Regions from separate parts of the Pseudomonas sp. SCB32 genome, predicted to be linked through region 3. Evidence: riboswitches for the same ligand, from Rfam matches in the RefSeq annotation. Region 3 holds a riboswitch; each other region holds the start of a gene.
What was found. A riboswitch is a leader RNA that binds a small molecule or an ion and turns the genes downstream of it on or off. The one in region 3 is predicted to bind cobalamin.

Region 1 (3,266 bases), 920 kb from region 3:
CGCGGGCGACCATGCCGAAGGCCGAGCTGCTCTTGCCCTTGCCGTTGCCGCTGTGAACCAGGAATACACCACGCTCACCCTGGGCCTGGGCGATCTTCTCGTCGACCACGGATTTCTTGCGCTGCATGCGCGAACGGTGGCGTTCGTCCTTTTCCAGGGATTCACTCATCGGTCTCTCTCCTCTCAAAGGGCCTGGTAGCGCACGCCGAAGAGTACGGCGCGGCCGGGCTGCTCATAGCCCAGGGTGGTCTGGTAGTCGGCGTCGAACAGGTTGCTCAGGCGCGCTTGCAGGCGCCACTCCGGGCTCAACGCATATTCGCCGCGCAGGTCCAGGGTGGCGAAGCCGCCCAGACGATTGCGGTTGGCCAGGTCATCGTAGCGATGCCCCTCGGCGTGCAGGCTGGCCCCCAGGCTCAGCGCGTCGAAGCGCCGGTCGAGGTCCAGGTTGAACAGTTGCCGGGCGCGGCGCGGCAGGTCATTGCCACGGCTGCCGCTGGCGCGGCTTTCCGGGTCGAGCAGGCTGGCGTTGGCGTTCCACACCCAGTCCTGCCACTGACTGCCCAGTTGCAGCTCGACGCCGCGGATGCGCGCCTGGTCGATGTTGCCCGGGGCGCGTAATGCCGAGTCGTAGGCGATCAGGTCGTCGATCATCGTGCGATACAGGTTCACCGCCCAGTGCCCCCAGCCGTGATGGCCGTCCAGGCCGAGCTCCACACTGCGCGAGGTTTCCGCGTCCAGGTCGGGGTTGCCGTAGCCGGGGTAATAGAGTTCGTTGAAGGTCGGCGCCTTGAAGGCCGTGCCGTAGCTGGCGAAGGTACGCACCGCGTCGGTCAGCGCATAGCCCCAGGCGAGGTTGCCGGTGTTGCGGCTGCCGAACTGCTGGTTGTCATCGTGGCGCAGGCTCAGCTGCCAATCGTGGCGACCCGCACTGCCCAGGTACTGGGCGAAGGTGCCGCGGTTGTCGCGGGAGGTCACCGCGTAGTCGGTGGAGCTGCCCAGCTCGTCCTGCTGCCAGTCGTAGCCCAGGGTCAGAGTCTGGCCGGGGGCAAGGTCCAGGTCGTTCTGCCAGGACGCGGTGTCACGACGGCTGTCGAAGCGCGAGTAGAAGGCGCCGTCCTGATAGGCGTCGGAGTTGTCCTCGCTGCGCCCGGCGGACAGGGTCACCCGCCAGGGCTCCAGCGGGGCGAAGCGCGCGCGGCCACCGATCACTCGCTGCACGCCATCGTTGTAGGCGTCGAAGCCCTGGGTGCGACGGCTGTTCACCTGATCGAAGTCGTTGTGCGAATCGGTCTGCAACAGGCTGCCGTCCAGCTCCAGGCCGTTGTCGAAACGGTAGCCGGCACGCAGGGAGCCCGAGAGATTGCGGTAACCGTCGCTGTCCGGCTCATGGCCGCTGGCGCCGTTGGCCTTGGCATCGATGCCGGCGGTATCCAGGCTGGACACACCCAGGGCGAACCAGCCGCGCCCATTGCCGGCCGAGGCCCCGGCGCTGCCTTCATAGGTGCTCTGGCTGCCCGCGCCGGCGTAGGCCCAGGGCTTGAAGCCCTGCTCCACGGCCTGGCGGGTGAATATCTGGATCACCCCGCCGATGGCCTCGGAGCCATACAGGCTGGAGCGCGGCCCGCGCACCACCTCGATGCGCTCGATCAGTTCCACCGGCAGGTCCTGCAACGATGCGCCACCGGAAGACACCGAGCCGGCCTTGACGCCGTCGATCAGCACCAGCACATGGTCGGATTCGCTGCCGCGCAGATAAAGGTTGGTGGCCTTGCCGGGCCCGCCGTTGCTGCTCAGGGAGATACCCGGCAGACGCCGCAACAGGTCGGGCACCGACTGCGCCTGGGCGCGTTCGATGTCTTCGCGATCCAGCACACTGACCGAGGCAAGGCTCTGCCCGGCGCGCTGCTCGGTGCGCGTGGCGGTCACCACTTGATCGTCGAGCGCCAGCGGCGTTTCGTCGGCCGCCAGGCCCAAACAGGAGAAGCCGCCCAGCGCCAGCGCCGTCGGCCAATTGAAGAACTGCTTCACGTGAACTCACTCCGCCGCTCTCACCCGCGCGGCTCTGACCCGAAAGGGCAGGCGGAGGACGGGAACGCCCCGGCAGCATAGGCCGGACGGAGCGATCGACAACGCCTCCCGCGTGCCATGGCTTGCAACAGGCCGGTCTCCGGGCTTGCGAGTGGGGCCGTGAAAGGCTCCTGAAACCGCGCCTTCCCATGCCAATGGCACAGTGGCGAAATGCGGCTCGATGCTCGCTTACCGTTGCGGGGGCAGCGCCGGAATGGTCGGACCCACGAGGTCCGAATTCACCGGCTTCCCTGTTTCACCCCCGACTTGCGCCGGGGGCACCTGAAGCAGGCGCGCAGCTTAGTGGCTCGCGGCCTGGGGCGTCAATTGAACAGGCTGTCGCATCCAGCGCCAACGCCCGCCCCAGAGCGGCTAAAACGATATATACAAGTCAAGTGGAGGCACCACAGAAACTCGCTAGAATGCGAGGCATGACAACGACTGCACAGCCCGGCCAGCTCCAGCTCGATCCCCGCGCCAGCCCTCCGCTGATGCACGTCAGCGGCGACTGGACGCTGGCGCATTTCAGCACCCTGGAATCCCAGGTCGCCGACGTACGCCTTGGCGGCCAACCCGCCGAACTGGACTTCAGTAACCTCGGCGCTCTCGACACCGCCGGCGCGGCGCTGCTCGCCGACGTCATCGGCGGCGCGCGCATGGGCCAGCTCGAACAGATCACCCGCAACCTGCCCGCCGAGCGCCTGGCGCTGCTGCGCACCGTGGGCAGCGCCATCACCCAGTGCCGGCTGGACGAACAGAAACCGCCACCCGGCAATGCCATCATCGATGTCCTCGAACGCATCGGCATCGCCACCCTGGCCTTCCGCGGTCATGTCGTCGGCGGGCTCGGCTTCATCGGCCTGACCCTGCAGACCCTGGCGCGCACGCTGGTGCGTCCACGCCGCTGGCGCCTCACCTCGCTGACCGCGCACATCGAGCAGACCGGCCTGGACGCCGTGCCCATCGTCGCCCTGCTCACCTTCATGGTCGGTGCGGTAGTGGCCTTCCTCGGCGCCACCGTGCTGAGGAAGTTCGGCGCGGCGATCTACACCGTCGACCTGGTCGGCTTCGCCTTCCTCCGCGAGTTCGGCGTACTGCTCACCGCCATCCTCCTGGCCGGCCGCACCGCCAGCGCCTTCACCGCGCAGATCGGTTCGATGAAGGCCAACCAGGAGATCGACGCTATCCAGGCCCAGGGC
Region 2 (3,266 bases), 120 kb from region 3:
GCTCAACCACGCGTCGGACGTGAAGGCCAACATGCTGGTAGTCCTCAACGACAACGACATGTCGATCTCCAAGAACGTCGGCGGCCTGTCCAACTACCTGGCCAAGATCATCTCCAGCCGCACCTATTCGAGCATGCGCGAGGGCAGCAAGAAGATCCTCTCGCGCCTGCCCGGCGCCTGGGAGATCGCGCGCAAGGTCGAGGAACATGCCAAGGGCATGCTGGTCCCCGGCACCCTGTTCGAGGAGCTGGGCTGGAACTACGTCGGCCCCATCGACGGCCACGACCTGCCGACCCTGATCGCCACCCTGCGCAACATGCGTGACCTGGACGGCCCGCAGTTCCTCCACGTGGTCACCAAGAAGGGCAAGGGCTTCGGCCCGGCCGAGGTCGACCCGATCGGCTACCACGCCATCACCAAGCTGGAGCCGATCAAGGCCCCGGCGGAACCGAAGAAGCCCTCCGGGCCCAAGTACTCCAGCGTGTTCGGCCAGTGGCTGTGCGACATGGCAGCGCAGGACCCGCGCCTGGTCGGCATTACCCCGGCGATGAAGGAAGGTTCGGACCTGGTGGCCTTCGCCGACAAGTTCCCGGACCGCTACTTCGACGTCGCCATCGCCGAGCAGCACGCCGTGACCCTGGCGGCCGGCATGGCCTGCGACGGCGCAAAGCCGGTGGTGGCGATCTACTCCACCTTCCTGCAGCGCGGCTACGACCAACTGATCCACGACGTCGCGGTGCAGAACCTCGACGTTCTGTTCGCCATCGACCGGGCAGGTCTCGTCGGCGAAGACGGCCCGACCCACGCCGGCAGCTTCGACCTCTCCTACCTGCGCTGCATCCCTGGCATGCTGGTGATGACCCCCAGCGACGAGAATGAACTGCGCAAGCTGCTCACCACCGGCCATCACTTCGAAGGCCCGGCGGCGGTGCGCTACCCGCGCGGCACCGGCCCCAACGCGCCCATCGAACAGGCGCTGGAGCCGGTGGAAATCGGCAAAGGCGTGGTGCGCCGCGAAGGCAAGGCCGGCAAGGTCGCCTTCCTGGTGTTCGGCGTGCAGCTGGCCGAGGCACTGAAAGTGGCGGAGCAGTTCGACGCGACCGTCGCCGACATGCGCTTCGTCAAGCCGCTGGACGAGGAACTGGTGCGCCAGCTGGCGGCCAGCCACGAACTGCTGGTGACCCTCGAGGAAAACTCGGTGATGGGTGGCGCCGGCGCCGCCGTCAGCGAATTCCTCGCCCGCGAGAACATCCTGCAGCCGGTCCTGCACCTGGGCCTGCCGGACTACTACGTGGAGCACGCCAAGCCGGCGCAGATGCTCGCCGAGTGCGGTCTTGACGCTGCCGGCATCGAACGCTCGGTGGGCGCTCGCCTGGAGGCGCTCGGCAACCGCTGAGCGCATGCCTCTCCCGGAGTATTGCCAGCGACGGGCGCACCCACTAAGGTGCGCCCGTTTTCGTTCGAGGTAACGGGAAGCAGGTGAAAGACCTGCGCTGCCCCCGCAACGGTAACCGACCGCAGGCCCTGGCCTGCCGCGCTGTGAACCGCCACTGTGCATCCGCATGGGAAGGCCGCAGACGTGAGCGTCGGCAGCCCGGAGACCGCCCTCGTACGCCCCGACTGGTGTTGCGGAGGGCCGCACCGTCAAGTGCGGCCTGCCGCCCTTGCCACGCCCTCCTCGAAAGTCATCCGACCGCTTTTGAGGACGTTCCATGAAACTGACCCGACTCGCCCTGGCCACCGGCCTCCTGCCCGGCCTGGCCTTCGCCGATGCCAGCGTTCCGAGCGGTGACATCTACGCCATGCCCGCGCTGGTGATCACCTCCGGTCGCCAGGTCCAGCCGCGCGCCCAGGCCACCTCCGCCAACAGCGTGTTCACCCGCCAGGACATCGAGCGCCTGCAGGTGCGCAGCGTGCCCGAGCTGCTCAAGCGCGTGCCCGGTGTACAGATCGGCAGCTCCGGCGGCGTGATCTCCTACTCCGTGCGCGGCACCAGCACCGCGCAGACCCTGGTGCTGGTCGACGGCCAGCGCATCGCCTCGGCCAGCACCGGCATCGCCCGCCTGGACTACCTGAGCATCGACAATATCGAGCGCGTGGAAGTGACCCGTGGCCCGCGTTCCTCGCTGTACGGCGCCGACGCCATCGGCGGCGTGATCCAGATCTTCACCCGCCGCGGCGAAGCCGGACTGCACCCGGAAGTGCGCCTGGCGGCCGGCAGCTACGGCACTGTCGAGCGCAGCATGAACCTGTCCGGCGGCGACGAGCGCACCACCTACAGCCTGGGTGGTAGCCTCGACGAGAGCGCCGGCTGGGACCGCACCACCGACAAGGTCGGCGCCGACAGCGACCACGATGCCCAGCGCAACAAGGCCGTGCACCTGAACCTCGACCACCGTTTCAACGAGGACTGGAAGGCCGGCCTGAACCTCAACGACCAGCGCGGCAAGAACGAGTACGACGACGCCTACAACTTCGACCCGGGCTCGCCCCGCGACGAATTCCGCGTCAGCAGCTACAGCGGCTTCCTCGACGGCCAGCTCAATGACATCTGGAACAGCCGCCTGGAACTGGGCCGCAGCTTCGACCGCAACAAGGCTCTGGGCGCCGCCGACAGCTGGAACAACGGCACCCTGGAAACCACCCGCTACTCGGCGGGCTGGATCAACCGCCTGCAACTGGACGCCGCCAACCAGCTCGCCCTCGGCACCGACTGGTACGAAGACCGGGTGGAAGGCAGCTCCGCGCCCGACCAGGACCGGCGCGAGAACCACGCCTTCTTCGTCCAGCACAGCTTCAAGGGCGAATCCTTCGGCACCGAACTGGGCCTGCGCCACGACGACAACCAGGTCTACGGCACCCAGAACAGCTGGAACGCCGCCTTCAGCCTGCCGGTGGGCGACAACCAGAGCTGGATCGCCAGCTACGGCGAAGGCTTCCGCGCGCCGACCTTCAGCGACCTCTACTACCCCGGCGCCGGCAACCCCAACCTCAAGGCCGAGACCTCGAAGACCTATGAGCTGCAATGGCGTGGCGACTTCTCCGGGACCCACCTGGAGACCTCGCTGTACCGCACCGAGGTCGACAACCTGATCGCCTGGGACAGCACCAGCAACCAGCCGGAGAACATCGCCAAGGCGCGCATCGACGGCTTCGAGGCCAGCGTCGCCCGCAAGGTGCTGGGCTGGCAGGCCAACCTGGGCCTGAGCCTGATCGACCCGCGTGACCGCGACACCGGCCACACCCTGCCGACCCGCGCCCGTCGC
Region 3 (3,266 bases):
TCGAGGCGCTTCTCACAGGCCGCCAGTTGCTGTGGCGTGAACAGCGCCAGCGGCAGATCGAGCGCGGCGGCCAGGGCCGCCAGCCCTTCTTCGTCGGCTTTGAGCGTGGCACTGGCCAGCGCGGTGAGGCTCGACTCGTAGAGCCCGGCTTCGGCCAGCGTATCGCGCAGCAAGGCACGCAGTTCATCGAGCGGGCAGCCCCGGCGGCAACCTAGGCCGGCAACCAGCGTCATGGTCGCTCTCCTTGAAGATGAAAATAAAAACCCCGCAGGCGGCTGGGCCGGCTGCGGGGTCGAGCATAGCGATGAATCAGGCCGATGGCGCGAAGCGACGGAACAACCAGGCAGCGACCAGGCCCAGGGCCGCCCAGAACACCGCGTTGGTGACCAGCGAGGCAACGATGAACTCGTGGGCGAGGCTCTCCGGCGCGAGGCTGGAATGCACTTCAGGTTGTGGTGCGCCTATCACATGCGGCACCACCAGCAGCGCCAGGCCCACACCGCGCAGCAGCCAGTTGCGGCTGAACACCAGCAGCGCAAGGCCTGCTGCAGTGGAGGCGGCCGTGCCGATCCACCAGGTCTGCCGCAGGGCCAGATCCGCCGCGGCAGTACCGGGGACTTCCGGCGGTAGGCCGAGCGACGGCGCCAGGGTGAACACGGCAAAACCGGCCAGCCCCCAGAGCAAGCCTTCGGACGTCTTGCCCGGCTCACGCAGGGTGAACAGGCCGGCCAGCATCAGCGCGAAGCCCACTGCGACCACCAGGTTGCCGCCGGTGGTGGAGAGGATGCGCTGCCAGCCGTCTTCCGGCTCCCAGGCTTCTTGGTCGTGGTGATGGCCGGCGGCGGCGCCATCGGCGTGTTCGTGGCTGTGCTCCTCGACCAGCGTGGCGGCCGGCTCGGCTTTCTCGTAGGTTTCCGCCTTGAGAATCAGCGGGGACACCCACAACAGCTGGACCAGGGTCAGCACCAACGCCGCGATCAGGCCGGCGAAACCGGCGGTCTGGGCGATACGTTTGATCATTGCAGTTCTCCGATTTCCCGGGCCGCGTGTGGCAGGCAAAGCATTCCCGTGACCGCTTCGAACGAGCAGTCAGGGACGCCTCGACTCAGCCGCGTCTACACGCAGCCGGTACACATCAATGGCAGGGGAAGCCCGCGCTATGGCGAGTGTCATGCGCGGCGTTGTGCACCGCCTCCAGGTGCGAGAAACCGGCGAAGTACACCAGCAGCGCACCGAGCAGGCTGGCGCCGACGGCCAGGCTGATGCGCTTGGAAAGGGGGATGGAAGTGCTCGACGCCTGTTGCGCCAGGATGCTGCTGGACATGAACGTTCCCTCTGAAACTTGAGTAGAGAACGCAGAGGTTGAACGCATTCGAACGCGCCGGAATCGGCTGCGCCACGGCCTGCGCCCGCCCACCGCGGGTTTGCCAAAACGAAGGATTCCAGGCCGGTCTCCGGGCTTGCGATGTCGGCCGATGCGGCCGGGCGGGTCAGCCTTCCCATGCGCGAGCACAGTGGCTACCGATGACCCTTCAATCGCTTACCGTTGCGGGGGCAGCGCCGGACTGGTCCTTGCGGACGCACCGGCTTCCCGTTTCACCTCGCACACGACGGCGCGAGACACCTGAAACCGCGCTAGCTGACCACGAAGCCCCGCGAGCGTCAACCGCGCGGCAACCGATCCCCGGCGATTGACCGCCTCGCCATCGCTGCGTAGCCTTCTGCCCTTCGAGGTTCTCCGGCGCTGGCCGGAGCTAAGAGGGAACGTGGAAATCTTCGGATGCGCCACGGCTGCCCCCGCAACTGTGAACAGCCTGTCCTTTCACGAGCCACTGCCGACGACGGCGGGAAGGCGAAAGGACAATCAAGGGCTGTGAGCCAGGAGACCTGCCTCGTGACTGGTTTTCGATCTGCTGCGCGTCGGCATAACTGCGTTAAAAACCGGCTCGGGATGCTCATTTACTGACGTAAACTCCGCTCCCGCCCCGATTTTTGCCTTGTTCTGCTCTAGCTCGCGAGATCCGGAACCGGTTGGTTATCAACAGACAACCGGGCGGGGTGATCCGGTGGCGACCTTCGTTGCGCGGCGAACCCGCGCGCGCGCCCTTCATCCGCCTTCAAACTTTCGCTTGCGAGGCGCGCATGAAAACCCTGGCCAAACTCCCCGTCACCATCGTCACCGGCTTCCTCGGCGCCGGAAAGACCACCCTGCTCCGCCATATGCTCGACAACGCCGAAGGCCGCCGCATCGCGGTGATCGTCAACGAGTTCGGTGAGTTGGGCATCGACGGCGAAATCCTCAAGCAGTGCTCCATCGGTTGCAGCGAAGAAGAAGCGGTCGGCCGCGTCTTCGAACTGGCCAACGGCTGCCTGTGCTGCACCGTGCAGGAAGAATTCTTCCCGGTAATGCGCGAGCTGGTGGCGCGCCGTGGCGACCTCGACCAGATCCTCATCGAGACCTCCGGCCTGGCCCTGCCCAAGCCGCTGGTGCAGGCCTTCCAGTGGCCGGAAATCCGCAACGCCTGCACGGTGGATGCGGTGATCACCGTGGTCGACAGCCCGGCCGTGGCCGCCGGCACCTTCGCCGCCCATCCCGAGCAGGTGGACGAGCAGCGCAAGCAGGACCCGAACCTGGACCACGAATCGCCGCTGCACGAACTCTTCGAAGACCAGCTGGCCAGCGCCGACCTGGTAGTACTGAACAAGGCCGACCTGCTGGATGCCGAGGCACTGGCCCGAGTGCGCGCCGAAGTCGCCGAGGAGCTGCCGCCGGCGGTGAAAATCGTCGAAGCCAATTCCGGCCAGCTGCCGCTCTCGGTGCTGCTGGGCCTGAACGCCGAGGCCGAGCTGCACATCGACAGCCGCCCGACTCATCACGACCACGAAGGTCATGAAGAGCACGACCATGACGAGTTCGACTCCTTCCACGTCGACCTGCCGGAGGTGGAAGAGCGCGCCCTGCTCGATGCGCTGAACGCGCTGGTCGAGCGCCACGCCGTGCTGCGCATCAAGGGCTTCGTCGCCATCCCCGGCAAGCCCATGCGCCTGCTGGTACAGGGCGTCGGCAAGCGCTTCGACAAACACTTCGACCGGGCCTGGCGCAGCGACGAAACCCGCGGTACCCGCCTGGTGGTAATCGGCCAGGAACTGGACCAGGCCACCATCGCCAACGAGCTGCGTACCGCCCTGGCGTAACACAGCTTTTCGTAGGAGCGAGCTTGCTCGCTCCTACAAGAGCAATCTACCGAGCACGCCCATGCACCTGC

Region 1: it holds a riboswitch for cobalamin, as region 3 does, so the genes downstream of both, btuB (TonB-dependent vitamin B12 receptor) here and GA645_RS03475 (CbtB-domain containing protein) in region 3, are expected to answer to the same signal.
Region 2: it holds a riboswitch for cobalamin, as region 3 does, so the genes downstream of both, GA645_RS04075 (TonB-dependent receptor domain-containing protein) here and GA645_RS03475 (CbtB-domain containing protein) in region 3, are expected to answer to the same signal.

What each region holds. Positions count from the first base shown of each region.
Region 1 covers NZ_CP045118.1:1,641,136-1,644,401, reverse strand. Annotated here, with positions in the region: gene cobO (cob(I)yrinic acid a,c-diamide adenosyltransferase) at 1-169, opposite strand, end outside; gene btuB (TonB-dependent vitamin B12 receptor) at 184-2,028, opposite strand; cobalamin riboswitch at 2,141-2,368, opposite strand; gene GA645_RS07695 (MlaE family lipid ABC transporter permease subunit) at 2,499-3,266, shown strand, end outside.
Region 2 covers NZ_CP045118.1:840,362-843,627, reverse strand. Annotated here, with positions in the region: gene dxs (1-deoxy-D-xylulose-5-phosphate synthase) at 1-1,396, shown strand, start outside; cobalamin riboswitch at 1,426-1,625, shown strand; gene GA645_RS04075 (TonB-dependent receptor domain-containing protein) at 1,713-3,266, shown strand, end outside.
Region 3 covers NZ_CP045118.1:720,103-723,368, reverse strand. Annotated here, with positions in the region: gene GA645_RS03485 (cobalamin biosynthesis protein) at 1-233, opposite strand, end outside; gene GA645_RS03480 (CbtA family protein) at 310-1,020, opposite strand; gene GA645_RS03475 (CbtB-domain containing protein) at 1,136-1,324, opposite strand; cobalamin riboswitch at 1,428-1,643, opposite strand; cobalamin riboswitch at 1,715-1,910, shown strand; gene cobW (cobalamin biosynthesis protein CobW) at 2,143-3,195, shown strand; gene cobN (cobaltochelatase subunit CobN) at 3,257-3,266, shown strand, end outside.